DNA from 2 places in the Kitasatospora sp. NPDC028055 genome. Region 2 is predicted to be linked to the other one. Evidence: riboswitches for the same ligand, from Rfam matches in the RefSeq annotation. Region 2 holds a riboswitch; the other holds the start of a gene.
What was found. Region 2 has a riboswitch for glycine ahead of gcvT (glycine cleavage system aminomethyltransferase GcvT). Riboswitches for the same ligand answer to the same signal wherever they lie in the genome.

Region 1 (5,011 bases), on a different contig from region 2:
CGCTCAGACGCCGTACTCGTCCAGCGGCGGGCAGGAGCAGACCAGGTTGCGGTCACCGTACGCGCCGTCGATCCGGCTCACCGGCGGCCAGTACTTGTCCGCCGGGTTCACACCCGCCGGGAAGACCGCCTCCTGCCGCGAGTAGCCGTGCGCCCAGTCGCCGGCCAGCGCGGCGGCGGTGTGCGGGGCGTTGCGCAGCGGGTTGTCGTCGGCCGCCCACGCGCCCGAGCCGACCTTGTCGATCTCGCCGCGGATCTCGATCATCGCGTCGCAGAACCGGTCGATCTCGTGCAGGTCCTCGGACTCGGTCGGCTCGATCATCAGCGTGCCGGCCACCGGGAAGGACATCGTCGGCGCGTGGAAGCCGTAGTCGATCAGGCGCTTGGCGATGTCGTCCACCGTCACGCCCGTGTCCTTGGTCAGCGGGCGCAGGTCGATGATGCACTCGTGCGCGACCAGCCCGCCCGGGCCGGTGTAGAGCACCGGGAAGTGCGGCGCCAGGCGCTTGGCGATGTAGTTGGCGTTCAGCACCGCGACCTGGGTCGCGCGCTTGAGGCCCTCGCCGCCCATCAGCCGGACGTACGCCCAGGAGATCGGCAGGATCGCCGCCGAACCCCACGGCGCGGCCGAGATCGGGCCGACACCGGTGGCCGGGCCGGCCTCCTCCTGGAGCGGGTGGTTCGGCAGGTACGGCGCCAGGTGGGCGCGCACCGCGACCGGGCCGACGCCCGGGCCGCCGCCGCCGTGCGGGATGCAGAAGGTCTTGTGCAGGTTCAGGTGCGAGACGTCCGCGCCGAACTTGCCCGGCTTGGCCAGGCCGACCAGGGCGTTCAGGTTGGCACCGTCGACGTACACCTGGCCGCCGGCCTCGTGCACCAGGGCGCAGATGTCGGTGATCTGGGTCTCGTACACGCCGTGGGTCGACGGGTAGGTGACCATCAGCACCGACAGGTTGTCGCGGTGCTGCTCGATCTTGGCCTTGAGGTCCTCGACGTCCACGTCGCCGTCGACCAGGGTCTTCACCACGACCACGCGCATGCCGGCCATCACCGCGGAGGCGGCGTTGGTGCCGTGCGCCGAGGACGGGATCAGGCAGACGTCGCGCTGGGTGTCGCCGTTGGCGTGGTGGTAGGCGCGGACGGCCAGCAGGCCGGCCAGCTCGCCCTGGGAGCCGGCGTTCGGCTGGATCGAGACGGCGTCGTAGCCGGTGACCTCGACCAGCTGCTGCTCCAGCTGACGGATCAGGGTCAGGTAGCCCGCGGCCTGGTCGACCGGCGCGAAGGGGTGCAGCTGGCCGAACTCCGGCCAGGTCACCGCCTCCATCTCGGTGGTGGCGTTGAGCTTCATGGTGCAGGAGCCCAGCGGGATCATGCCGCGGTCCAGCGCGTAGTCCCGGTCGGACAGGCGGCGCAGGTAGCGCAGCATGGCGGTCTCCGAGCGGTGGCTGTGGAAGACCGGGTGGGTCAGGTACTCGTCCTCGCGCAGCAGCGCGGCCGGCAGCGCGTCGGCGGCCTCGGCGACCTCGACCGCGGGGACGCCGAACGCGGCCCAGACGCCGGCCAGGTGCTCGCGGGTGGTGGTCTCGTCGGTGGAGACCGAGATCCGGTCCTCGCCGTCCTGGAACACGTTGATGCCGTTGGCGCGGGCGGCGGCGGCGATCTCGGCGGCGCGGCCCGGGACGACGGCGGTGACGGTGTCGAAGAACTCGCCGTGCAGCAGCTGGACGCCGCCGGCCCGCAGGCCCTCGGCGAGGGCGGCGGCGTAGCGGTGGGTGCGGCGGGCGATGTCGGCCAGGCCGTCCGGGCCGTGGTAGACGGCGTACATCGAGGCCATCACGGCGAGCAGCACCTGGGCGGTGCAGATGTTGCTGGTGGCCTTCTCGCGGCGGATGTGCTGCTCACGGGTCTGCAGGGCCAGGCGGTAGGCGCGGTTGCCGTCGGCGTCGACGGAGACGCCGACCAGACGGCCGGGCAGCGAGCGGGCGTACTCGGCGCGCACCGAGAGGTAGCCGGCGTGCGGGCCGCCGAAGCCCATCGGGACGCCGAAGCGCTGCGAGGTGCCGCAGGCGATGTCGGCGCCCAGCGAGCCCGGGGACTTGAGCAGGGTCAGCGCCAGCAGGTCCGCGGCGACGGCGACGATCGCGCCCAGGCCGTGCGCCTGCTCGATCACCGGAGTGAGGTCGCGGACCACGCCGGTGGCGCCCGGGTACTGCAGCAGCACGCCGAAGACGCCGCGCTCGGCGATCTCGGCCGGGATGCCCTCGGACAGGTCGGCGACGACGACCTCGACGCCGGTCGGCACGGCGCGGGTGTTGATCACCGCGACGGTCTGCGGCAGGGTCTCGGCGTCGACCAGGAAGACGCCGCCCTTGACCTTGGTGACACGGCGGGCGAGCGCCATCGCCTCGGCAGCCGCGGTGCCCTCGTCCAGCAGCGAGGAGCCGGAGGTGGGCAGGCCGGTCAGGTCGGAGACCAGGGTCTGGAAGTTGAGCAGGGCCTCCAGGCGGCCCTGCGAGATCTCCGGCTGGTACGGGGTGTACGCGGTGTACCAGGCCGGGTTCTCCATGACGTTGCGCAGGATCACCGGCGGGGTGAAGGTGCCGTAGTAGCCCAGGCCGATCATCGGCTGGAGCACCTGGTTGCGGCCGGCCAGCTCGCGCAGCTCGGCGAGGACCTGGGCCTCGCTACGGCCGGCGGGCAGGTCCAGGGCGGTGATGGAGCGGATCGCCTCGGGAACGGCGGTGGCGGCGAGCTCGTCCAGCGAGCCGTAGCCGACGGAGGCCAGCATCTTCTCCTGCGCGGCGGCGTCGGGGCCGATGTGGCGGTTCTCGAAGGGGCTGGCCAGCTCAAGCTCGGTGAGGGTCGAGGCGCTGGTGTGGCGTCCCGCGTTCGGCTGGGCGTTCATGGTGGTCGAGGCCTCCTGGTCACGGACCGGCGGGGGTGCGCACGCCGGCCGGTCGCGCCGCTGCGGACAGCGGACCGACCTGGGCGGGCGGACCCGTAAGGCCTCCCCCTCTGTCATCGGGACCTGAGAGCTTCGCCCGCACGCCGCGCGGTGGCGCGCCGTCGGCTTGCACCGTCGGTGAGGGTGGTGATCGTCGGCTCCCGCGCCGGCGGTCCTGCCCTGCTTTCCAGAGTGACCTATCCCGCACGGTACGGATGCCTGAGAGATTCCGGGGAGGAGTTGCTCCTTCGGCGCCCCGACCAGCGGTTTTCACTGTCGAGGACTCTCCCGAGCGGGCTCGGCGGTCGCGGCCCAGGGTACCAGCGGGCGGCCTTCCGATCACGGGTGCGTCGGGTCACTCCGGGTCTACGCGCGTCCCCCGGACGGCCCAGCGCGAAGCCCGTCCGGCGCACCCCGGTCGCGCACGTCCGATTGATGGCTTTTGGTGTGAAGTGGCGGAGAGGACGGGTGCTCCGACCGCCTCACCCGCGGGAGTTCCGCAGGCGCAGCGCTTGGAGGAAAGAGTGCAGACCGACATCGACCCCAGGGACCTCATCGGCCACAAGGCGGTCGACCGCAACGGGGACAAGATCGGCACGGTGGACGAGGTGTACCTGGACGACGCCACCGGGCATCCGGAGTGGGCGGCCGTCCGCACCGGCATCTTCGGCCGGGACGCCTTCGTCCCGCTCACCACGAGCGAGTTCTCCGGCGACGAACTCCGGGTGCCGTACGACAAGTCGCTGGTGAAGGACTCGCCGGACTTCGGCGTGGGCCAGCACCTCTCGCCGGCCCAGGAGCTCCAGCTCTACCGCTACTACGGCCTCGACACCCCCGTGGACGGCCGTCCGGCGGCCGCGGAACCCGCCCGGGACGACCGGCCGGACCTCGACTTCGGCACCACCACGGCCGCCGCGGCCGCCAGGCCGATCGCCTTCCACTCCCCCGACCCGGCCTCGACCACGACCGCGACCGGCACGACCACCATGACCAGCACCGGCACGACCCACACCAGCACCGACACCGCCACGGAGGCCCACGTGCGGACCCTCAGCACCCCCGCACCGATCGCCAACGGCACCGCCCCCGCGCCGGCCGCCGCCCACCTGGTCGAGCCGAAGCCGCACCCCGCCGCGACCACCCCGGCCGCGAACGGCACCGCCGCCTCCTCGGCCCCCAGCGGCCCGGTCGAGATCACCTGCCGCGAGGAGCGGCTGGACATCACCACCGAGTGGCACGTGCTGGGCAGCGCGAAGCTGCGCAAGTACGTGACCAGCGAGCAGGTCGAGCGCCGCGTCCCGGTGGTCCGCGAGCGGGTCCGGGTGGAGCGGATTCCGGTCAGCGACGCCGAGCGGGCCTCGCTGACCGAGAAGGAGATCGCCGAGGCGGTCGAAGAGGTCACCCTCCGTGAGGAGCGGCCGGTGGTCCGCAAGTACCTCGCCCCGGTCGAGCGGGTCCGCCTGGTGGTGGAGCGCTACACGGAGGAGGAGGTGGTCCGGGACGAGCTCCGCCGCGAGCACGTCGAGGTCCACGACGACACGGCCGCCACCGCGCCGGACGAGGCGGACGACCCGCTCGTCCACGCCGCCGACGGCTCCCTGCCCGCCGCCCTCCGCCCGCTGGCCTGACCTCCCCCGAACTCCCCGATCTCCGCTGATCCCACCCAATCGCAGCGATCCCACCAGGGCCCCGGACTCCCGGTCCGGGGCCCTGGTCGTGCCCCGAAGTTCCCCACTTTGCCAAACCTTAACCACTCGATATTTGACAACATGAACTATCCCCCGCACAGTTACTTGAGTTCATTCACTATGTACGGGAGGAAGCAACCGTGAGTGAGGCAGTAAAGCCCACCACCGCGGCCGAGAAGCAGAGCAACGCCCGGGTCCTGCCGGCCCTCATCCTGGCGATGCTGTCGTTCAGCGTGGTGCAGACCGCGGTCGTCCCGATCCTGCCGTCGCTGGCCAAGGAACTGGACGTCTCCGGGTCGAACATCACCTGGCTGATGACCGCCAACCTGCTGTCCGCCGCCGTGCTGACTCCCCTGCTGGGCCGCTTCGGCGACCTCCGG
Region 2 (5,011 bases):
TCTTGGCGCCCTCCAGGGTGCGCTGCTGGCGCTCCTTGAAGTCCTCCGAGGCGGCGACCTTGAAGGCGACGGCCTTGCCCGCGATCACGTGCTCCAGCGGACCGCCCTGCTGGCCCGGGAAGACCGCGGAGTTGATCTTCTTGGCCCACTCGGCCTTGGACAGGATGACGCCGCCGCGCGGGCCGCCCAGGGTCTTGTGGGTGGTGGTGGTGACCACGTCCGCGTACGGCACCGGGTTCGGGTGCAGGCCCGCGGCCACCAGGCCGGCGAAGTGCGCCATGTCCACCATGAGCAGGGCGCCGACCTCGTCGGCGACCCGGCGGAACGCGGCGAAGTCCAGCTGGCGCGGGTAGGCGGACCAGCCGGCGATGATCAGCTTCGGCTGGTGCTCCTTGGCGAGGCGCTCGACCTCGGCCATGTCGACCTGGCCGGTCTTCTCGTCGACGTGGTACGCGACCACGTTGTAGAGCTTGCCGGAGAAGTTGATCTTCATGCCGTGGGTCAGGTGACCGCCGTGGGCCAGGTTCAGGCCCAGGATGGTGTCGCCCGGCTGGATCAGCGCGAACATCGCGGCGGCGTTGGCCTGCGCGCCCGAGTGCGGCTGGACGTTGGCGTGCTCGGCGCCGAACAGGGCCTTCACCCGGTCGATCGCGATCTGCTCGACCACGTCGACGTGCTCGCAACCGCCGTAGTACCGGCGGCCGGGGTAACCCTCGGCGTACTTGTTGGTGAGCACCGAACCCTGGGCCTCCATGACCGCCACCGGGGCGAAGTTCTCGGAGGCGATCATCTCCAGCGTGGTCTGCTGGCGGTGCAGCTCGGCGTCGACCGCGGCGGCGATCTCCGGGTCGAGGGCGTGCAGGGACTGGTTGAGAACCGTCATGGTGTGGTCTTCCCGGGGAGGAGAGCGGAGGGACGGTGGGAGTGGGACGGACCGCCGTGCTGCGGTCCGTCCCGGGGGTGGCTCAGCCCTCGGCGTGGGTGAGCGCGTCGTACTCGGCGGCGCTGAGCAGCGTGTCGGTGGCCTCCACGCGGACCTTGAACAGCCAGCCGCCCTCGAACGGGGCGCTGTTGACCAGGCTGTTGTCGTCCAGGACGTCCTCGTTGACCTCGGTGACCTCGCCGGTCACCGGGGAGTACAGGTCGCTGACCGACTTGGTCGACTCCAGCTCGCCACAGGTCTCGCCGGCGGTCACCGTGTCGCCGACCGCGGGCAGCTGCACGTAGACGATGTCACCGAGCGCGTCGGCGGCGTGCTTGGTGATGCCGACCGTCGAGACACCGTCCTCGGCGGCGGTCAGCCACTCGTGCTCCTTGGTGTACTGCAGGTGCTGGGGGTTGCTCATGGCGTCATTCTCCAGGATGGGAAGCGGGTACGACGCAGCGGGCCGCCGCACGGACGGCTCCGACGTGCGCGGATGGGAAAACGAGGGGCGCCGACGGCCTCAGCGGGCGCGCTTGTAGAACGGCAGCGCCACGACCTGGACCGGCTCGTGCTTGCCGCGGACGTCCACCGCGACGGTGCCGCCGGGGGCGGAGTGGGCCGCGTCCACGTAGGCCATCGCGATCGGCTTGCCCAGCGTGGGGGACGGCGCGCCCGAGGTGATCCGGCCGATCGGGGCGCCCTCGGTGGAGACCACCGTGTACTCAGCACGCGGCACCCGCTTGCCTTCGGAGACCAGGCCGACCAGCACCTTCGGCGGGTTGGTCTCGGCCGCGGCGGCGGCCTGCTCCAGCGCCCTGCGGCCGATGAACGCGCCCTCGTTGGTGGTCTTGTCGAAGCGCACCACCCGGCCCAGACCGGCGTCGAACGGGGTCAGGTCGGTGGACAGCTCGTGCCCGTACAGCGGCATGCCCGCCTCCAGGCGCAGCGTGTCGCGGCAGGACAGGCCGCACGGGACCAGGCCGCGGCCCTCGCCGGCGGCGGTCAGCGCCTGCCAGACCGGCTCGGCGTCGGCCGGGGCGCAGAAGATCTCGAAGCCGTCCTCGCCGGTGTAGCCGGTGCGGGCCAGCAGCACGTCCTTCCCGGCCACGGTGGCCGGGAGGATCGCGTAGTACTTGAGACCGGGCAGGTCGGCGTCGGTGGTGTCGGCCAGGATCGCGGTGGCCTCCGGGCCCTGGACGGCGATCAGCGCGTAGGTGTCGCGGTCGTCGGTGACGACGGCGTCGAAGCCCTTGGCCCGGGCGATCAGCTCGTCCAGCACCAGCTGGGCGTTGGAGGCGTTGGCGACGACCAGGAAGGCGTCCTCGCGCAGCCGGTAGACGATCAGGTCGTCCAGGATGCCGCCGTCCTCGGCGCAGATCATGGTGTAGCGGGCGCGCAGCTCGCCGAGCGCGGAGACGAAGCCGACCAGCGCGTGGTCCAGCATCTCGCCGGCCTGCGGGCCGGTGACGGTGATCTCGCCCATGTGCGAGAGGTCGAACAGACCGGCCTTGGTGCGGACCGCGAGGTGCTCCTCGCGCTCGCTGCCGTAGCGCAGCGGCATGTCCCAGCCGGCGAAGTCGGTCATGGTCGCGCCGAGGGCGCGGTGCAGCGCGTCGAGCGCGGTCAGGCGGAGGGACGACATGGCCAGGAACTCCTCGGTCGGGGCACTCAGGGGTGCACGCGCCGGACCGGACCGCTGGGGGACCGACCCCGCGCGCGGGCATGCGGCGGCGTGGGTCTCCCCATCTGTCGTCGAACCTGAGAGCTTCACCGCCCACCTGCCCGCAGCCGGCACCAGCGTCGGCTGGTTCCAGCATCGGGGACAGGACGGCGGCTTGCACCGTGGGTGGGCGCGCGACACGGTCGTGCGCCGCTTTCCAGATGTGCCTAACCCGCGCGGTAGGGGGGCCTGAGAGATTCCGGGGAGGACTTGCTCCTTCGGCGCCGGCTGTGCTCCCTGAGGGGCACTCCGGGCTCTCCCGCGCGGGTTCGAGCGGCCGGTGTGGAGTTGTGGGGGCCCGCGGCGCATGCCGTCGGACGCGCACATCATGGCACGTCCTCGCGGAGGAGGGGAGAGGGGACCCGGTCACACCACGGCTGGGCGGACCCGGGCCCTAAAATCATCGCGTCGGCGCAGCAGTGGGCGGCCGACCCGGCCGTGGGCCGGATCGGCGGCGCATGGAGTACCCGGTGGAGCAGCAGCAGGGGTGGGGCGGGCCGCAGGCGGCGCCGGCGGGCGGCACGTGGCCGGCGAACGAGCTGGAGCAGGTGCTGACGGCCGCGCTGGGCGACCCGGGAGCGACTCCGCGGGTGATCGAGGTGCTGGCCCGCAGCCAGGTGTGGATCCCGCTGCCGGCCGGGGGCGACCCGGCCGGGCAGTCGCTGGACCTGCCGACCGTCGAGCTGGCCGGGGCCCCGTACGTGCCGGTGTTCTCCTCGCAGGAGGTGTTCCTGCAGCAGGCGCCGGGGATGGCCTTCGCGGTCGCGCCGGCCTGGGAGTTCGCCCGCGGGCTGCCGCTGGGCGTGGGCATCGCGGTCAACCCGGAGGCGGCGGTGGGCATCCCGGTGCCGCCGCAGGGCGTGGCGGAGCTGCGCCGCGGGCCCCGAGAGGCCGCTCGGTGGGAGCACACCGAGAACGCGCCGGAGGGGCCGACCGGCGGCCGGGTGGCCCTGCGCGAGCCGGTGCCGGGCGAGGACCCGGAGCACTTCCTGGCCGCCTGCCGGGCGGAACTGTCGGCCTTGCCGGGGGTGTTGACCGCGCGCCGGGCGCTGGCCAGCATCGAGGGCGAGCCGACCGTGATGTTCGTGGGCGTGCAGCTGGATCCGGCCGCCCCGGCCGACCCGGGGGCGGTGAACGAGGCGCTCGGCCGGGCGCTGGGAACCGCACCGCTGCCGGGCGGCGTCCACCTCGTGCTGCTCGACCTCGCCGACGACCCGGTGGTCGAGTGGCTGTTGACCCGGGTCATGCCCTTCTACTCGCGGGTGTGAGCGGGGATCCTTCACAGGCACGTCGCCGTGGCGGCGGCCGGTGCCGCGCCATAGGGTGCGTGCAGGCGGCTGACGGGCCGGCGGGTTCAGGAAAGAGGCGCGGCGAGGTGGGCGCATGAGTGCGGGAACGGGAGCGGGCGGGGCGCCGGGGCCCTGGGGCCAGGCACCGGCCGGGCGCCCGGGCGCGGACCCGGGCGGGTTGGAGCAGGCTCTGCGCGAGGTCGCGCCGGAGCGCTTCGACGCGTACGAGCGGCTGCTGCACGCGCTGGCCGACGGCCAGGTCTGGATGCTGCTCTGGCACGGTACGCCGGGCAGCCCGGACGCGCAGTACGGGAACATGGAGATCAGCGGCCACGGCTACGCGCCGGCCGTGACCTCGCCCGAGCAGCTGACGGCCTCCGGCTGGGCGCGGGCCCACGAGGTCATCTCGGGGCGGGAGATCGCCGCCTCGCTGTACCGCACCCGCTGGGGCCTGTGGCTGAACCCGCACGCGCCGGGCGGCGGGGTGGGCGTGCCCTGGGCGGACCTGCGGCGGGTCGCCGCGGGCCTGGACCGGCTGCCGGCCGGTCCGTTGAAGCTGAGCGAGCCGCAGGTCGACGCGCAGCAGTTCTTCGCCCTGCTGGAGCGGCAGGCCGGTGAGGTGCGCGCGGTGCGGGCGCTGCGCCGGGCCTGGGTGCAGCCGGCGGTGGGGGAGCCGTACCTGGCGATCGGTCTGGACCTGTACGAGAGTTCGCCGCCGGCCGTGGAGGCGGTGCGGGCGCTGATGCAGCGCGCGATCGCGGTGGCCCCGGAGGGGCTCGCGGTGTCCACGGTGGCGATGGCGGACGAGTTCGACCCGGTGGCGCTGTGGATGCGCGCCAACGCGCGGCCGTTCTTCGACCGGGAGGCCGGGCGCCCGCCGACCGGCCCGTACCCGCCGGTGCCGCCGCCGTACCCGGGCCAGTCGATGCCGGGGCAGCCGATGCCGGGCCGGCCGGTGCCGGGGCAGCCGGTGCCCGGGCAGTCGATGCCGGGCTACGCGTACGGCACCCAGCCGCCCGCGCCGGGCTGGGGGCAGCAGCCCCAGCCGCAGTGGCCCGGCTACCCCGGGCGCTGACC

Region 1: it holds a riboswitch for glycine, as region 2 does, so the genes downstream of both, gcvP (aminomethyl-transferring glycine dehydrogenase) here and gcvT (glycine cleavage system aminomethyltransferase GcvT) in region 2, are expected to answer to the same signal.

The regions. Positions count from the first base shown of each region.
Region 1 covers NZ_JBEZXE010000048.1:13,329-18,339, reverse strand. Annotated here, with positions in the region: gene gcvP (aminomethyl-transferring glycine dehydrogenase) at 4-2,904, opposite strand; glycine riboswitch at 3,141-3,244, opposite strand; gene AB0F71_RS32810 (PRC and DUF2382 domain-containing protein) at 3,468-4,571, shown strand; gene AB0F71_RS32805 (MFS transporter) at 4,772-5,011, shown strand, end outside.
Region 2 covers NZ_JBEZXE010000011.1:11,406-16,416, forward strand. Annotated here, with positions in the region: gene glyA (serine hydroxymethyltransferase) at 1-883, opposite strand, end outside; gene gcvH (glycine cleavage system protein GcvH) at 966-1,346, opposite strand; gene gcvT (glycine cleavage system aminomethyltransferase GcvT) at 1,446-2,567, opposite strand; glycine riboswitch at 2,813-2,917, opposite strand; gene AB0F71_RS14665 (enhanced serine sensitivity protein SseB C-terminal domain-containing protein) at 3,104-3,913, shown strand; gene AB0F71_RS14670 (enhanced serine sensitivity protein SseB C-terminal domain-containing protein) at 4,029-5,009, shown strand.